3 regions of the Massilia jejuensis genome follow, and region 3 is predicted to be linked to each of the others. Evidence: predicted binding sites of a transcription regulator. Region 3 holds the regulator's gene; each other region holds the start of a gene.

Region 1 (4,463 bases), on a different contig from region 3:
CGCGAACCAGGCGCCGGGGATCTCGCGCGCCAGCCGGGCGGCGACGTCCCGGTAGTACTCGGGGTGGCCCTTGCCGACATCGGAGCGGGTCAGGTGGATCTCGGCGCCGAGCGCTTTCAGGTGCAGGATTTTTTCGGCCGCCATCTTGTCGGGCACGACCAGCACCACGCGGTAGCCCTTGATGCGGGCCACCAGCGCCAGGCCGATGCCGGTATTGCCGGCCGTGGCCTCGACCACGGTGCCGCCGGGCTGCAGGCTGCCGTCGAGTTCGGCCTGCTCGATCATGGCGCGGCCGATGCGGTCCTTGATCGAGCCGCCGGGGTTCTGCGATTCCAGTTTCAGGAACAGCTGGCACGGACCGGTATCCATGCGGGTGACTTGCACCAGCGGCGTGTTGCCGATGAGCGAGAAGATCGCTGCCTGGGACGCTTGCTGCATGTTGCCTTGCATATTGCGTAGCATGTTGCCTCCAGAGAGGCGCCTTGTGGGCGCCGCGAACGCGGATAAGCAGGCGCAAGAGGGCGCCCGGCCTGTGGTGAAAAGACATGGTAAGGCGGATCGCGCCGTCCTGGTTTGCACTGAAACGAATCGTGACCGCGCTTTCTTCCAGGCGGCCGGGGCGCCGCCTTGGCGCGGAGAAATGTTGTGCAAGCTGGCGGAAAACGCAGGTGCGTCAGCGCCCTGAAGGTGTTGCTATCGGCTAACCAGCCTTCAGCCGCCGCCACAGCGTCGTACGGCTGATGCCGAGATGGCGCGCGGCGGCGTCGCGCTGGCCGCCGAAGCGGGCGATCACCTCGGCGACGCTTTCCTGCGCCGCCGCGGGCGCGGGCGGCGCCGCGACTTCGCGCGCAGCGCCCAGTTCCGGCGCAATCCCCAGCAGGAAGCTCGGCGTCAGCGCCTGCAGCGGCTCGGCCGCCAGGAACAGCGCCAGGCGCTCCATCAGGTTGCGCAGCTCGCGCACGTTGCCTGGCCAGACATGGCCGGTGAGCAGGGGCGCGCAGGCCCGGACTTCGGCATGCAGGTTCGGATGCGGCCGCGCGCCCAGTGCGGCCAGCGACTGTTTCAAGGACCACTCGGCCAGCGGCACGATGTCGTCCAGGCGCGCGCGCAGCGGCGGCAAGGGCAGGCGCAGCACCGCCAGCCGGTAGAACAGGTCGGACCGGAAGCGGCCTTCGCGCACGCGCGCCTCCAGGTCGCAATGGGTCGCGCTGACCACGCGCACGTCGATCGGCACCGGCCGCGTGCCGCCCACGCGCATCACTTCGCGCTCTTCCAGTACCCGCAGCAGGCGCGTCTGCAGGCCGAGCGGCATTTCGCCGATTTCGTCCAGGAACAAGGTGCCGCGGTTGGCCGCCTCGAACAGGCCCGCATGCCCGCCGCGGCGCGCACCCGTGAACGCGCCTTCTTCATGGCCGAAGAGCTCGGACTCCAGCAGCGACTCGGCGATGGCGCCGCAATTGACCGCCACGAAGGGCCGGTTCGGCCCCAGGCTGCGCGGTCCCTCGCGGTGGATCGCTTGCGCGACAAGCTCCTTGCCGCTGCCGGTCTCGCCCTGGATCAGCACCGTCGCCGGCGAGCGCGCATACAGCACCACGGTCTGGCGCAGCTTTTCCATGGCGTCCGACTCGCCCCGCAGGTCGTTCAGGCCGCGCCGGGCGCGCCGGGTGTCGTTCGCCGGGCCGCGCCGGATGCGGTTCGCTTCCAGGTGGGTCAGGCGCGCCAGTTCGAGCGCATCGTCGAAGGCCTGGCGGATCGAGGCGGCCGAATACAGGAAGATGCCGGCCAGGCCCGCTTCCTCGGCCAGGTCGGTAATCAAGCCGGCGCCGACGATGACTTCGATGCCGGCCGCCTTCATCTCGTCCATCGCCGCGCGCGCATCCTCGCGCGTGACATAGCTGCGCTGGGCAATCGTCAGGCCGAACGCGGCGCTGAACTCGGCCAGTTCCGGCAGCGGGTGCTGGTAGCTGATGACGCCGATGCGCGTGGACACCTTGCGCGCCCGCGCCAGCGCCCCCATCACGTCGTAGCCGCTGGCTTTGGCGACGATCACCGGCGCCGACACCCGGCCGCGCAGGTAGGCGCCGTTCGAGCCGGCCGCGATCACCACGTCGCAGCGTTCGTTGGCCATCCGTTCGCGGATATGGCGCGCCGCCTCGTCGAAGCCGAGGTCGATCGGCTCGATGGTGGCGAGGTGGTCGTACTCGAGCGTGATGTCGCGGAACAGGGCGGCCAGGCGCGACACCGAGACGGTCCAGATGACCGGCTTGTCGACATCCTGGGGTGCGGGGGAGAGGGGGCGCATGTTGCAATTCTACTGCAACGGCTGTTCCAGGTGTTTCATTTGAAACGGGATCTGAAACAAGATGGTGTTGCGTGGTTCAGTGGATTGGGCGCTAAGAGCTTGAAACCACGATGTTTTTGCGCGGTGCAAGAGGAATGCGTGTGCTGGCACGTTCCTTGCGAAATAAACCCCATCCATTAGCCGTTTTACCAGGAGACCCCATGATCCAATCCGCAGGCGCCGCGTTCCGCAAAGCCGTCCAGGAAGAATCGCCGCTGCAAGTCGTCGGCGCCATCAATGCCAACCACGCGCTGCTGGCCAAGCGTGCCGGCTTCAAGGCCATCTACCTCTCCGGTGGCGGCGTGGCCGCCGGTTCGCTCGGCTTGCCGGACCTGGGCATCTCGAACCTGGACGACGTGCTCACCGACGTGCGGCGCATCACCGACGTGTGCGACCTGCCGCTGCTGGTCGACGTCGATACCGGCTTCGGCTCGTCCGCCTTCAACGTCGCGCGCACCGTCAAGTCGATGATCAAGTTCGGCGCCGCCGCCATCCACATCGAAGACCAGGTCGGCGCCAAGCGCTGCGGCCACCGTCCGGGCAAGGAAATCGTCTCGAAGGCAGAGATGGTCGACCGCATCAAGGCCGCCGTCGACGCCCGCACCGACGAGGACTTCGTGATCATGGCGCGCACCGACGCGCTGGCCGTGGAAGGCATCGACGCCGCCATCGAGCGTGCGGTCGCCTGCGTCGAAGCCGGCGCCGACATGGTGTTCCCCGAAGCGATGACGGACCTGGCCATGTACGCGCGCTTTGCGAAAGCGGTCGGCGTGCCGATCCTGGCCAACATCACCGAGTTCGGCGCGACGCCGCTGTTTACCGTCGACGAACTGAAGACGGCCGACGTGGGCCTGGTGCTGTATCCGCTGTCGGCCTTCCGCGCCATGAACAAGGCGGCCGAAAACGTCTACACTGCCATTCGCCGCGACGGCAGCCAGCAAGCCGTGGTCGACACCATGCAGACGCGCGCCGAGCTGTACGACCGCATCAACTACCACGACTTCGAGCGGCACCTGGACGCACTGTTCGCCGCGCAGAAAAAATAACGAATTTAAAACATCGAACTGGAGATCGACATGACCGAACAAGCCCCAGCATTCAAGCCGAAAAAATCCGTCGCCCTGTCGGGTGTCGCCGCCGGTAACACGGCCCTGTGCTCGGTCGGCAAGACCGGCAACGACCTGCATTACCGCGGCTACGACATCCTGGACGTGGCCACCACCTGCGAATTCGAAGAGATCGCCTACCTGCTGGTGCACGGCAAACTGCCCAACACGGGCGAACTGAAGGGCTACAAGGCCAAGCTCAAGTCCCTGCGCGGCCTGCCGCACGCGGTCAAGCTGGCGCTCGAAGCGCTGCCGGCCGCCAGCCACCCGATGGACGTGATGCGCACCGGCGTATCGAGCCTGGGCTGCGCGCTGCCGGAAAAGGACGACCACAGCGTGCCGGGCGCGCGCGACATCGCCGACCGCCTGATGGCCTCGTTCGGCTCGATGCTGCTCTACTGGTACCACTTCAGCCATAACGGCAAGCGCATCGAGACCGAGACCGACGACGACTCGATCGGCGGCCACTTCCTGCACCTGCTGCACGGCCACGCGCCGAAAGAAGAGTGGGTCCGTGCGATGCACACTTCGCTCATCCTCTACGCCGAACACGAGTTCAACGCCTCGACCTTCACCGCGCGCGTCATCGCCGGCACCGGATCCGACGTGCACTCGGCCATCACCGGGGCGATCGGCGCGCTGCGCGGACCGAAGCACGGCGGCGCGAACGAAGTGGCGCTCGAGATCCAGAAACGCTACGAGAATGCCGACGAAGCCGAAGCGGACATCCGCAACCGCGTGGCCAACAAGGAAGTCGTGATCGGCTTCGGCCATCCGGTCTACACGATCAGCGACCCGCGCAACGTCGTCATCAAGGAAGTGGCGCGTTCGCTGTCCGAAGACGCCGGCTCGACCAAGATGTTCGACATCGCCGAACGGCTGGAGTCCGTCATGTGGGAAGTGAAGAAGATGTTCCCGAACCTGGACTGGTTCTCGGCCGTGTCGTACCACATGATGGGCGTGCCGACCGCCATGTTCACGCCGCTGTTCGTCATCTCGCGCACCTCCGGCTGGGC
Region 2 (4,463 bases), on a different contig from region 3:
GTGGGTGAACAGGCCGAAGATCAGCATGGCGATCAGTGCGAAGGCGACGCCGTCCGCATTCGCGAACCAGAGCAGGCCCAGGCCCTCGCCGACCATCAGCACGAACAGCACCGTGACGCGGCTGTTGAGGTCGCCGCCTGCGCGCGCGGCGCTGCGGTCCGACAGCCAGCCGCCCAGGGCGCGGGCGAACAGCGCCAGCAGGCCGAAGCTGCCGGCCGCCATGCCGGCCGCGCCCAGCGACAGGCCGTAGTGTTCGACGTAATAGATGGCGGCGATGTTGTGGATGAAGATCTCGATGCCGAAGCAGGCGCCATAGGTGACGAACAGGAGCCAGGCGCGGTGGTTGCGGCAGGCCGCCTTGAAGCTGGCCATGCCGCCCTTGCCGCCACCCTCGAACGGGATGCCGGCCGCGCGCAGCTCGCTGAAGTTACCGCTCGGGCAGTCCTGGGTATAACGCCAGTAAACGCAGGCCATGACCAGCATCGCCACGCCCGGCACGATCAAGGCGACGCGCCAGCCCAGCGTTTCGCTCACGCCCGCCATGACGAGGGCGCCCAGCAGCAGCGGCATGGCCGCCTGCGCCGCGCCGCCCCCGGCATTGCCCCAGCCGGCGGCGGCCGCGTTGGCGGTGCCGACGACCCTGGACGAGAACATCACCGAGGTGTGGTACTGGGTGATGACGAAGCTGGCGCCGACCGCGCCGATCCCGAGGCGAAACAGGAGAAAGCTTTCGTAGCTCTGCGCAAAGGCGACGCCGAGCACGGGAATGGCGCCCAAGCCCAGCAGCGCCGTGTAGGTCTTGCGCGGCCCGTAGCGGTCGCACATCGGGCCGACGATCAGGCGCACCAGGATCGTGATGGCGACGGCGGCGATATTGATGTTGGCGATCTGCGCCACCGACAGGCCGAACTCGCCCTTGATGACCGGCATCAGCGGCGCGCAGGCGAACCAGGCGAAGAAGCAGATGAAGAAGGCGACCCAGGTCAGGTGGAACGCCCGCATCTGCGGCGTATGGAAGTCGGTGAGTGTGATGCTGCTTGCTTTGCTGGCCATGGTATCCCTCGTTCTTGGAAAACAAAACGGCGTCCGCGTCCCGAGGTGGTCACCCAGGGAGGCGGACGCCGTTGTCCGAAAGGCCGGTCCAGCATTGGACCAACATTGTTTTTTACTGAAGGGATCGTCGTTGATCCTGCCCCCAGTGATTGCAAGAGCCGTGCCAGTGGCGCTGCGGGGCCGCTGGCGGGAGAGTTGCCCGGGAGGCGCCACATTGCAGTGCACAATGCGCTGGAATGATGCGGCAGGCCGCACTGCATTGGCCGGCGCATCAGCCCGCGCGTTGCAGGCCGCGCGGGATCGCGCCGATGTATCGCGGACGATCCCGCCTGCGCACTGTGCGCACCGTCGGCGCCGGTCGCCACCGGGCCTGTCATGCGGCTCCTTCTGCCGCGCCTAGCCCAGCAAGTCCTCGACGTCGAGGATGCGCTGCGCGACCTCGGCCAGTCTCATGTTCTTGTTCATCGCCAGGCTGCGCAGGCGGCCGTAGGCTTCCTCTTCGAGCAGGCCGTGGCGTTTCATCAGCACGCCCTTGGCGCGCTCGATCACCTTGCGCTCGGCCAGCATGCGGCGCGTGTCGGCCAGTTCGCCCAGCAGCTTCTGCTCGTGCTTGAAGCGCGCCAGCGCCACGTCGAGCACGGGACGCACACGCTCGGCGCGCAGGCCCGCCACGACATAGGCCGACACGCCCGCCGCCACCGCCGCTTCCATCGTCGCGGCGCTGTCGTCCTCGGTGAAGAGCACGATCGGGCGCCGCGTCCCGCGGGTCGCGCTCACGATGTGCTCGAGCACGTCGCGCGCGTCGGACTCGCTGTCGATGATGATCAGGTCCGGCTGGAACTGGGCGATGCGCTCGGCCAGGAAGATGTCCGGAGGAAGCGAGGCGACGAGCTCATGGCCGGACTCGAGCAGGCCGGCGCGCAACGCCGCGCTACGGCAGGCCCGGGCGGCCAGGGCAGCGTCGCCGGCCCGCTTGTCGCCGCCGGTGACGACGACGATGCGCAGGCTGGAAGATGGATCGGCTCGTGTCATGCACTGCAACATGCAAGAAACAGGCCATGGATGCGGGCAGCGTCGGCGGCGGGAGCCTGGATTCTTGTATCAATATCCCTGTTGCATGACGGCTGCGCTAGAATGCAAGCGCATTTTTATCGCCAGAAAAACCTTCCCTCTCACCCAGTTCACCTCGACGATGCGACTTCCTGCACTGACCTTCCTTGCTGCTGCGCTGTGTGCGCTCCTGGCGCTCCCGGCCCTGGCAGCGCCCACGCCCATTACCCTCGACCAGGCCATGGCCCATCCGGACTGGATCGGCAATCCGGCGGAAGCGGCATGGTGGGGGTGGAACGGCAAGGATGTGTACTTCATGCAAAAGCGTCCCGGCTCGCAACTGCGCGACACCTTTATCGCCGCCGAGGGCGGTCCGCGGCGCGTGGCCGATACCGAGCTGTCCAGGCTCGACAGCCCGACCGTGGTCTATGACCGCGCACGCAAACGCACCATCATGGTGCGCAATGGCGACCTGTTCGAGCGCGACCTGAAAAGCGGCACACTGGTCCAGGTCACGCGCGGGGTGAAAGCCGAGGATCCGCAATTCTCCAGCGACGAGCGCGCGGTGCAGTTCCGCGTCGGCCACGACTGGTTCAGCTGGGACCGCGCCAGCCGCCTGCAAGCCCCCATCGCCCTGCCGCGCGCGGCCAAGGACCCGGCGGTCCAGGACCCGGACGCGCTGCGCGACATGCAGCTGCGCCTGATCACGACCTTGAAGCGCGCCAGGGACGACCGCGACGCCGCCAGAGCCCGCGCCGAGGAGGAGCGCCGCTTCGACGCCACGCGCGCGCCGGGTCCGCTCTACCTGGGCGACAAGGTCGCGATCGAAGGCAGCGCCCTGTCGCCGGACGGACGCTGGCTGGTGGTCGTCACCGCCGCCAAGGATGCCGCGAAGGGCCGGGTCGGCAAGATGCCGCGCTACGTGACCGAATCGGGCTACGAGGAGATGGACGACCAGCGCACCCGCGTCGGGCGTGCCAACCCGGCGCCGCACGCCCTGAAACTGATCGACCTGGCTTCCAGCCGCGTGCAGGACCTGTCCTTCGACACCCTGCCCGGCATCGCCGTCGACCCCTTGGCCAAGCTGCGCCTCGAGGCCAGGCTCGATCCCTTGAAGGGCAACCGCCCGCTGCGCATCGCCGACGGCGCCGACGCGGTGCGCTGGAGCCTGGACGGCAAGCAGGCCGCCGTCATGCTGCGCGCGGTCGACAACAAGGACCGCTGGATCGCCGCCATCGACCTGGCAGCGGCGAAGCTGCAGCCGCGGCACCGCCTCTCGGACGAAGCCTGGGTCAACTTCGACAACAGCGACTTCGGCTGGCTGCCCGACAACCGCACGCTCTGGTACGTGTCGGAGGAAAGCGGCTACGCGCACCTGTACACGCAAGGCCCGGACGGCCGCGCGCGCGCGCTCACGGGCGGCAAATGGGAAGCCGGCGACATCCAGTGGAGCTTCGACGGCGGCACCGCCTACATGCTCTGCAACCGCAAGAACCCGGGCATCTACGAGGTGTGCGCCGTGAACGCGCAGGATGGCGCCACGCGCGAAGTGACGAGCCTGGAAGGCGTCGAGCGCTTCGCGCTGTCGCCGGACAGCCGCAAGCTGCTGGTGCATTACTCGTCGAGCTACATGCCGGCCCAGCTGGCCACCGTGCCCGTCTCCGGCGGCACCGCCGTCAAGCTGACCGATACCCGCAATGCCGAGTACAAGGCGCGCGAATGGATCGAGCCCGAATACGTGGCCGTGCCGTCGAGCGACGGCGGCGATCCGGTCTGGTCCAAGCTGTACCGCCCCGCGAAAATGGAGCCGGGTAAAAAATACCCGGTCGTGATGTTCGTGCACGGCGCCGGCTACCTGCAGAACACGACCAGGCGCTTCCCGGTCTACTTCCGCGAGCAGATGTTCCACAACCTGCTGGTCGAGAAGGGTTATGTCGTGCTCGACATGGACTACCGCGCCTCGAAAGGCTACGGCCGCAACTGGCGCACCGCGATCTACCGCCAGATGGGCCACCCGGAACTGGTGGACTACCAGGACGGCGTGAAGTACATGGTGGCCAATCACCAGGGCGATGCGGCCAACGTCGGCATCTACGGCGGCAGCTATGGCGGCTTCATGACCTTCATGGCCCTGATGCGCGCGCCGGAAGTGTTCAAGTCCGGCGCGGCCCTGCGCCCGGTCACCGACTGGACCACCTACAACCACGATTACACGGCCAACATCCTGAACACGCCCGACCTCGATCCGCGCGCCTACAAGATCTCGTCGCCGATCGAGTACGCCGACAAGCTGCAGGGGAACCTGCTGATCGCGCACGGCATGGTGGACGACAATGTCTTCTACCAGGATTCGGTGCGCA
Region 3 (4,463 bases):
GCCCGCTGACGGGCAAGGACGCGCCCGTGATCGCCTTCCTCGATGCCCAGCCGAGCGCCACCGAGATGCTGCACGATATCTGCAAGTTCGTGGAAAAGTGGCTGCCCTCGTTCAAGACCGACAACCGCAGCTACCTGACGGTGGCCGTGGGCTGTACCGGCGGCCAGCACCGCTCGGTTTACATGGCCGAGCGTCTGGCGGCGTATTTCAACGAGACCGAGCGGGTGGTGCTGCGGCATCGCGAGCAGTCGTAAGCGCGCGGGCTGCCCCGAGCGCGCGACCGGCCGTCAATCGAGGTGCCGCAGCGGATGCGCGTGCGCCGGCCACGCCGGCGCGAAGAACGCTTCCACCATCTCCGGCTTCACTTCCTGCAAGGTCGCGGGATTCCACCGGGGCGCATTGTCCTTGTCGATCACCAGCGCGCGCACGCCTTCGAGCACTTCGCCATGCTCGAAGTTGCGGCGCACCAGCGAACGCTCCATGCGCAGGCAGTCGGCTACCTGCATCGAGGCGCCGCGCACCAGCATCTCGTGCGTCACGCACATCATCAGCGGTGAACGCTGGCGCATCGCGCCCAGGGCTTTCTGCGCGAAGGCGCTGTCCTCACCCTCCAGCGAAGCCATGATCGCCGCCACCGAACCGGCGCCGAAGTGCAGGTCGATCGCCGCGCGCTGCGCCCGCAGGACGCTGTCGCCGGCATCGGCGGCGAAGCGTGCGCCGAAGCGGCGGATCGCGTCGGCCAGCTGCGCGCCCGGCGTGGTCTCGACCAGCGCGTGCAATGCACCCAGCTGCGCGCCCGGGACGAATACGTCGGCCAGGTCCGCATACAGGGCGTCGGCCGCGCCGATCGTCAGGCCGGTCAGGCCCAGGTAGTTGCCCAGCCGGCCCGGCGCATGCGACAGGAAATGGCTGCCGCCGACGTCCGGGAACAGGCCGATGTTCACTTCCGGCATGGCCATTTTCGTGCGCTCGGTGACGATGCGCAGGCCGGTTCCGGGGCCGCCCTGGGCTATGCCCATGCCGCCGCCCATCACCACGCCGTCCATGAGCGCGATATACGGCTTCGGATAGAAATGAATCAGGTAGTTGAGCGCGTATTCCTCGGTAAAGAAATCCTCGAGCAGCGCGCTGCCGGCCATCGGGGTGGCATGGCCCGCCTCATGGAAGAAGCGGATGTCGCCGCCGGCGCACAGGGCTTTTTCGCTGCTGCTGGTCAGGACCACCGCCGCGACGCCGGCATCGTCGCGCCAGGCCAGCAGGATGTCGGTCAGGCGCCGCACCATCGGCAGCGACAGGGAGTTCAGGGCTTTCGGACGATCGAGGGTAATCACACCGGTGCCGTTGGCAACGCGGGTCAGGACATGGTCGGTCATGGTGGCTGGGCTGATCGGAAAAACATGCATTTTACCGAAGCGCGCGCCGCGCGGGCGCATGCGCGCACGCCCATTGAAAAGGGCGCCCCTCGGCGCCCTCGTTCAGACGGTGCTCGATGCTGGCCGACTACATCGCGGCGGCGGCAGCTTCTCCGCCTTCAGGCCGGCGCTTGAGCGCCTCGCGGCCATGATCCTGGAGGATCGTCTTGTATTTCATGACCTGGCGGTCCAGCCTGTCCATCAACAGGTCGATCGCGGCGTACAAATCTTGGGCCACGCTCTCCACGTGCACGGTCTTGCCGGACAATCGCAAGTTGATCTCGGCTTTCTGACGTTTGTCTTTTTCGGTGAGGTTGTCGATCGCGAGGATCACGTGGGAATCGATGACTTGATCGAAATGGCGGGTGATGCGTTCCAGCTTGTTCTGTACGTATTCTCGAATGGCGGGGGTGACGTCGAGGTGGTGGCCACTGATGGTGAGATTCATACACACTCCTTAGATAAATGCGCGGACGCCGCTGACGCGCTTGGGACGCGTGGGTGCCGCTGTTACAAGGATTTGCGGAGACTGACGGGAGGTATCTTGAGTGCTTCGCGGTATTTTGCAACCGTCCGGCGCGCAATGACCATGCCTTGTTCACCGAGCATTTCCGCGATCTTGCTATCGGATAAAGGGTTCTTTGGGTCTTCTGCTCCTGTCAGCTGCGCAATGAGCGCCCGTATCGCCGTCGACGATGCCTCGCCCCCCGCTTCGGTGGCGACATGGCTTCCGAAGAAATACTTCAGCTCAAACATGCCGTGCGGGGTCAGCATGAATTTTTGAGTTGTCACGCGAGAAATCGTGCTCTCGTGCAGACCCAGTGTATCAGCAATCTCGCGAAGCACAAGGGGACGCATCGCAACCGCGCCATGGCTGAAAAAGTTGCGCTGGCGCTCCACAATTGCCTGTGAAACACGCAGGATCGTGTCGAAGCGCTGGCGCATGTTCTTGATGAGCCACTTCGCTTCCTGCAGCTGCGCGCTCATCTGGCCTTCGCCTTTTCCCTGCTTGAGCAGGTTGGCGTAGACGTTGTTGACGCGCAGGCGCGGCATCACCTCGTTGTTCAGCGAGACGCTCCAGCCGCCCTTCGATTTGCGGACAATAACGTCCGGAACGACGAAGTCGGACACGCTCGACGCAAAGGCCGCGCCCGGATGGGGATTGCACTGGCGGATCACGGCCTGCGCCTCGCGCAGGTCTTCGTCGTCGCAGTCGAGCGCTTTCTTGAGCTTGGTGAATTCGCGCTGCGCGAACCAGGTCAGGTAGCCCTCGACGATCTTCAAGGCCATGCGCCGCGTCACCAGCGGCACGCCCGGCATGCCGCGGATCTGCAGCGCCAGGCATTCGGAAGCGCTGCGCGCGCCGACGCCCGACGGATCGAGGCTTTGCACCAGCGCCAGCGCGCAGCGCAGCTCGTCCATCTCGACTTCGAGCTCGCCGGGCAGGCGCGCGTGGATCTCGTCGAGCGGCTCCTCCAGGTAGCCGTTGTCGTCGATGGCGTCGATCACCAGCTCGGCCAGCGCGCGATCGCGCTCGGTCACGCCGGTCACGCGAATCTGCTCGGACAGGTGCTCGCGCAGCGTCACGCCTATGGCGCCCAGCTGCGGGCGGCCGTCGTCGTCGCCGTCGGTGCCGGAGGCGCGTCCGCCCTCGCCCCAGTCGCCATCGGGCTCGCTGCGTTCGACCTCGCCGCCTTCGAACTCGCCGGCCGCCTCGGGTGCCGGCGCCCCCTCTTCGCCGGCCGGCGCCGGGGCCTCGGCTTGCTGGGGCGGCGCGTCGTTGATGGCGCCGTCGGCCAGCAGGCGCACCGAGTGGTCGAGCGGATCGTCGAGCCGCTCGAGCAGGGGATTGTCGGACAGGATTTGCTCGATTTCCTGGTGCAGCTCGAGCGTCGACAGCTGCAGCAGGCGGATCGACTGTTGAAGCTGCGGCGTGAGTGCCAGGTGCTGTGAAGTCCGAAGTTGCAGGGATTGTTTCATGTCGACGCTTGTTGTACCGTTCTTTGCTACATCCGGAAATGTTCGCCCAGGTAGACGCGTCGTACCGACTCGTCGGCGATGATGTCGTCGGGACGGCCCGACGCCAGTACCGCACCCTGGTTGATGATATACGCGCGGTCGCAGATGCCGAGCGTCTCGCGCACGTTGTGGTCGGTGATCAGCACGCCGATGCCGCGCTCCTTCAGGAAGCGCACGATGCGCTGGATCTCGATCACGGCGATCGGGTCGACGCCGGCAAACGGCTCGTCCAGCAGCACGAAGCGCGGATTGGTCGCCAGCGCGCGCGCGATCTCGACGCGCCGGCGCTCGCCCCCGGAGAGCGACAGCGCGGGATTTTCGCGCAGCTTCTCGATCTGCAGCTCGCCCAGCAGCGAATCGAGCCGCGCGTCGATGGCGTCCCTGCCCAGGGCGCGGCCGTTCTCGTCGTGCTGCAGTTCCAGCACGGCGCGGATATTGTCTTCCACCGTCAGCTTGCGAAACACCGACGCTTCCTGCGGCAGGTAGGACAGGCCCATCACCGCGCGCCGGTGGATCGGCAGGCGCGAGATGTCGGCGCCGTTGATCTCGATGGTGCCGGCGTCCGACGGCACCAGGCCGACGATCATGTAGAACGACGTCGTCTTGCCGGCGCCGTTCGGACCGAGCAGGCCCACGACCTCGCCGCAACCGACTTCGAGCGAGACGTCGCGCACGACCAGTCGCTTGCCATAGCTTTTCTGCAGTCCCCGAACGACCAGGGTGCTGCGGCTGTCTCGACCATCCTTCATCATGGCTTTCCCGCCGGCGTCGTGGCCGGTCGTGCCTGCGCGCCGGGCGCGGGAGCGGCAGGAGCGGCCGCTCCCGGCGCGGTGCGGCGCGGCGCGATGATCAGGGTGCCGCGTCCGCCGCCGGCCCTGCTCTCGCCGCTGGCGTCGTTGCGCACGGTGGCCACTTCGCGCCGGCTGTCGTAGGAGATGTAGGCGCCCTCGAGTTCGTTCGTCAGGCGGCCGTTCTCGAGCTGCCGGACGATCGCCTTCGAGAACAGCTTGACCAGTTCCTGGCGCTCGTCGT

The links. The regulator sigma-54, encoded in region 3, starts transcription at its own class of promoters, with help from an activator protein. The targets are predictions, from matches to a motif close to TGGCANGNAANCTGCTTT.
Region 1: the regulator sigma-54 is predicted to act here: its motif matches at 2,447-2,464, upstream of prpB (methylisocitrate lyase).
Region 2: the regulator sigma-54 is predicted to act here: its motif matches at 2,095-2,112, upstream of ACFPOU_RS01655 (ANTAR domain-containing response regulator).

Annotation. Positions count from the first base shown of each region.
Region 1 is NZ_JBHSMS010000040.1:272,233-276,695, forward strand. Features, by position in the region: gene ACFPOU_RS14295 (pyridoxal-phosphate dependent enzyme) at 1-438, opposite strand, end outside; gene prpR (propionate catabolism operon regulatory protein PrpR) at 701-2,302, opposite strand; gene prpB (methylisocitrate lyase) at 2,503-3,387, shown strand; gene prpC (bifunctional 2-methylcitrate synthase/citrate synthase) at 3,418-4,463, shown strand, end outside.
Region 2 is NZ_JBHSMS010000006.1:48,863-53,325, reverse strand. Features, by position in the region: gene ACFPOU_RS01660 (MFS transporter) at 1-1,053, opposite strand, end outside; gene ACFPOU_RS01655 (ANTAR domain-containing response regulator) at 1,450-2,085, opposite strand; gene ACFPOU_RS01650 (S9 family peptidase) at 2,246-4,463, shown strand, end outside.
Region 3 is NZ_JBHSMS010000081.1:15,025-19,487, reverse strand. Features, by position in the region: gene rapZ (RNase adapter RapZ) at 1-254, shown strand, start outside; gene ACFPOU_RS23050 (enoyl-CoA hydratase/isomerase family protein) at 288-1,373, opposite strand; gene hpf (ribosome hibernation-promoting factor, HPF/YfiA family) at 1,501-1,860, opposite strand; gene ACFPOU_RS23040 (RNA polymerase factor sigma-54) at 1,923-3,392, opposite strand; gene lptB (LPS export ABC transporter ATP-binding protein) at 3,419-4,180, opposite strand; gene lptA (lipopolysaccharide transport periplasmic protein LptA) at 4,180-4,463, opposite strand, start outside.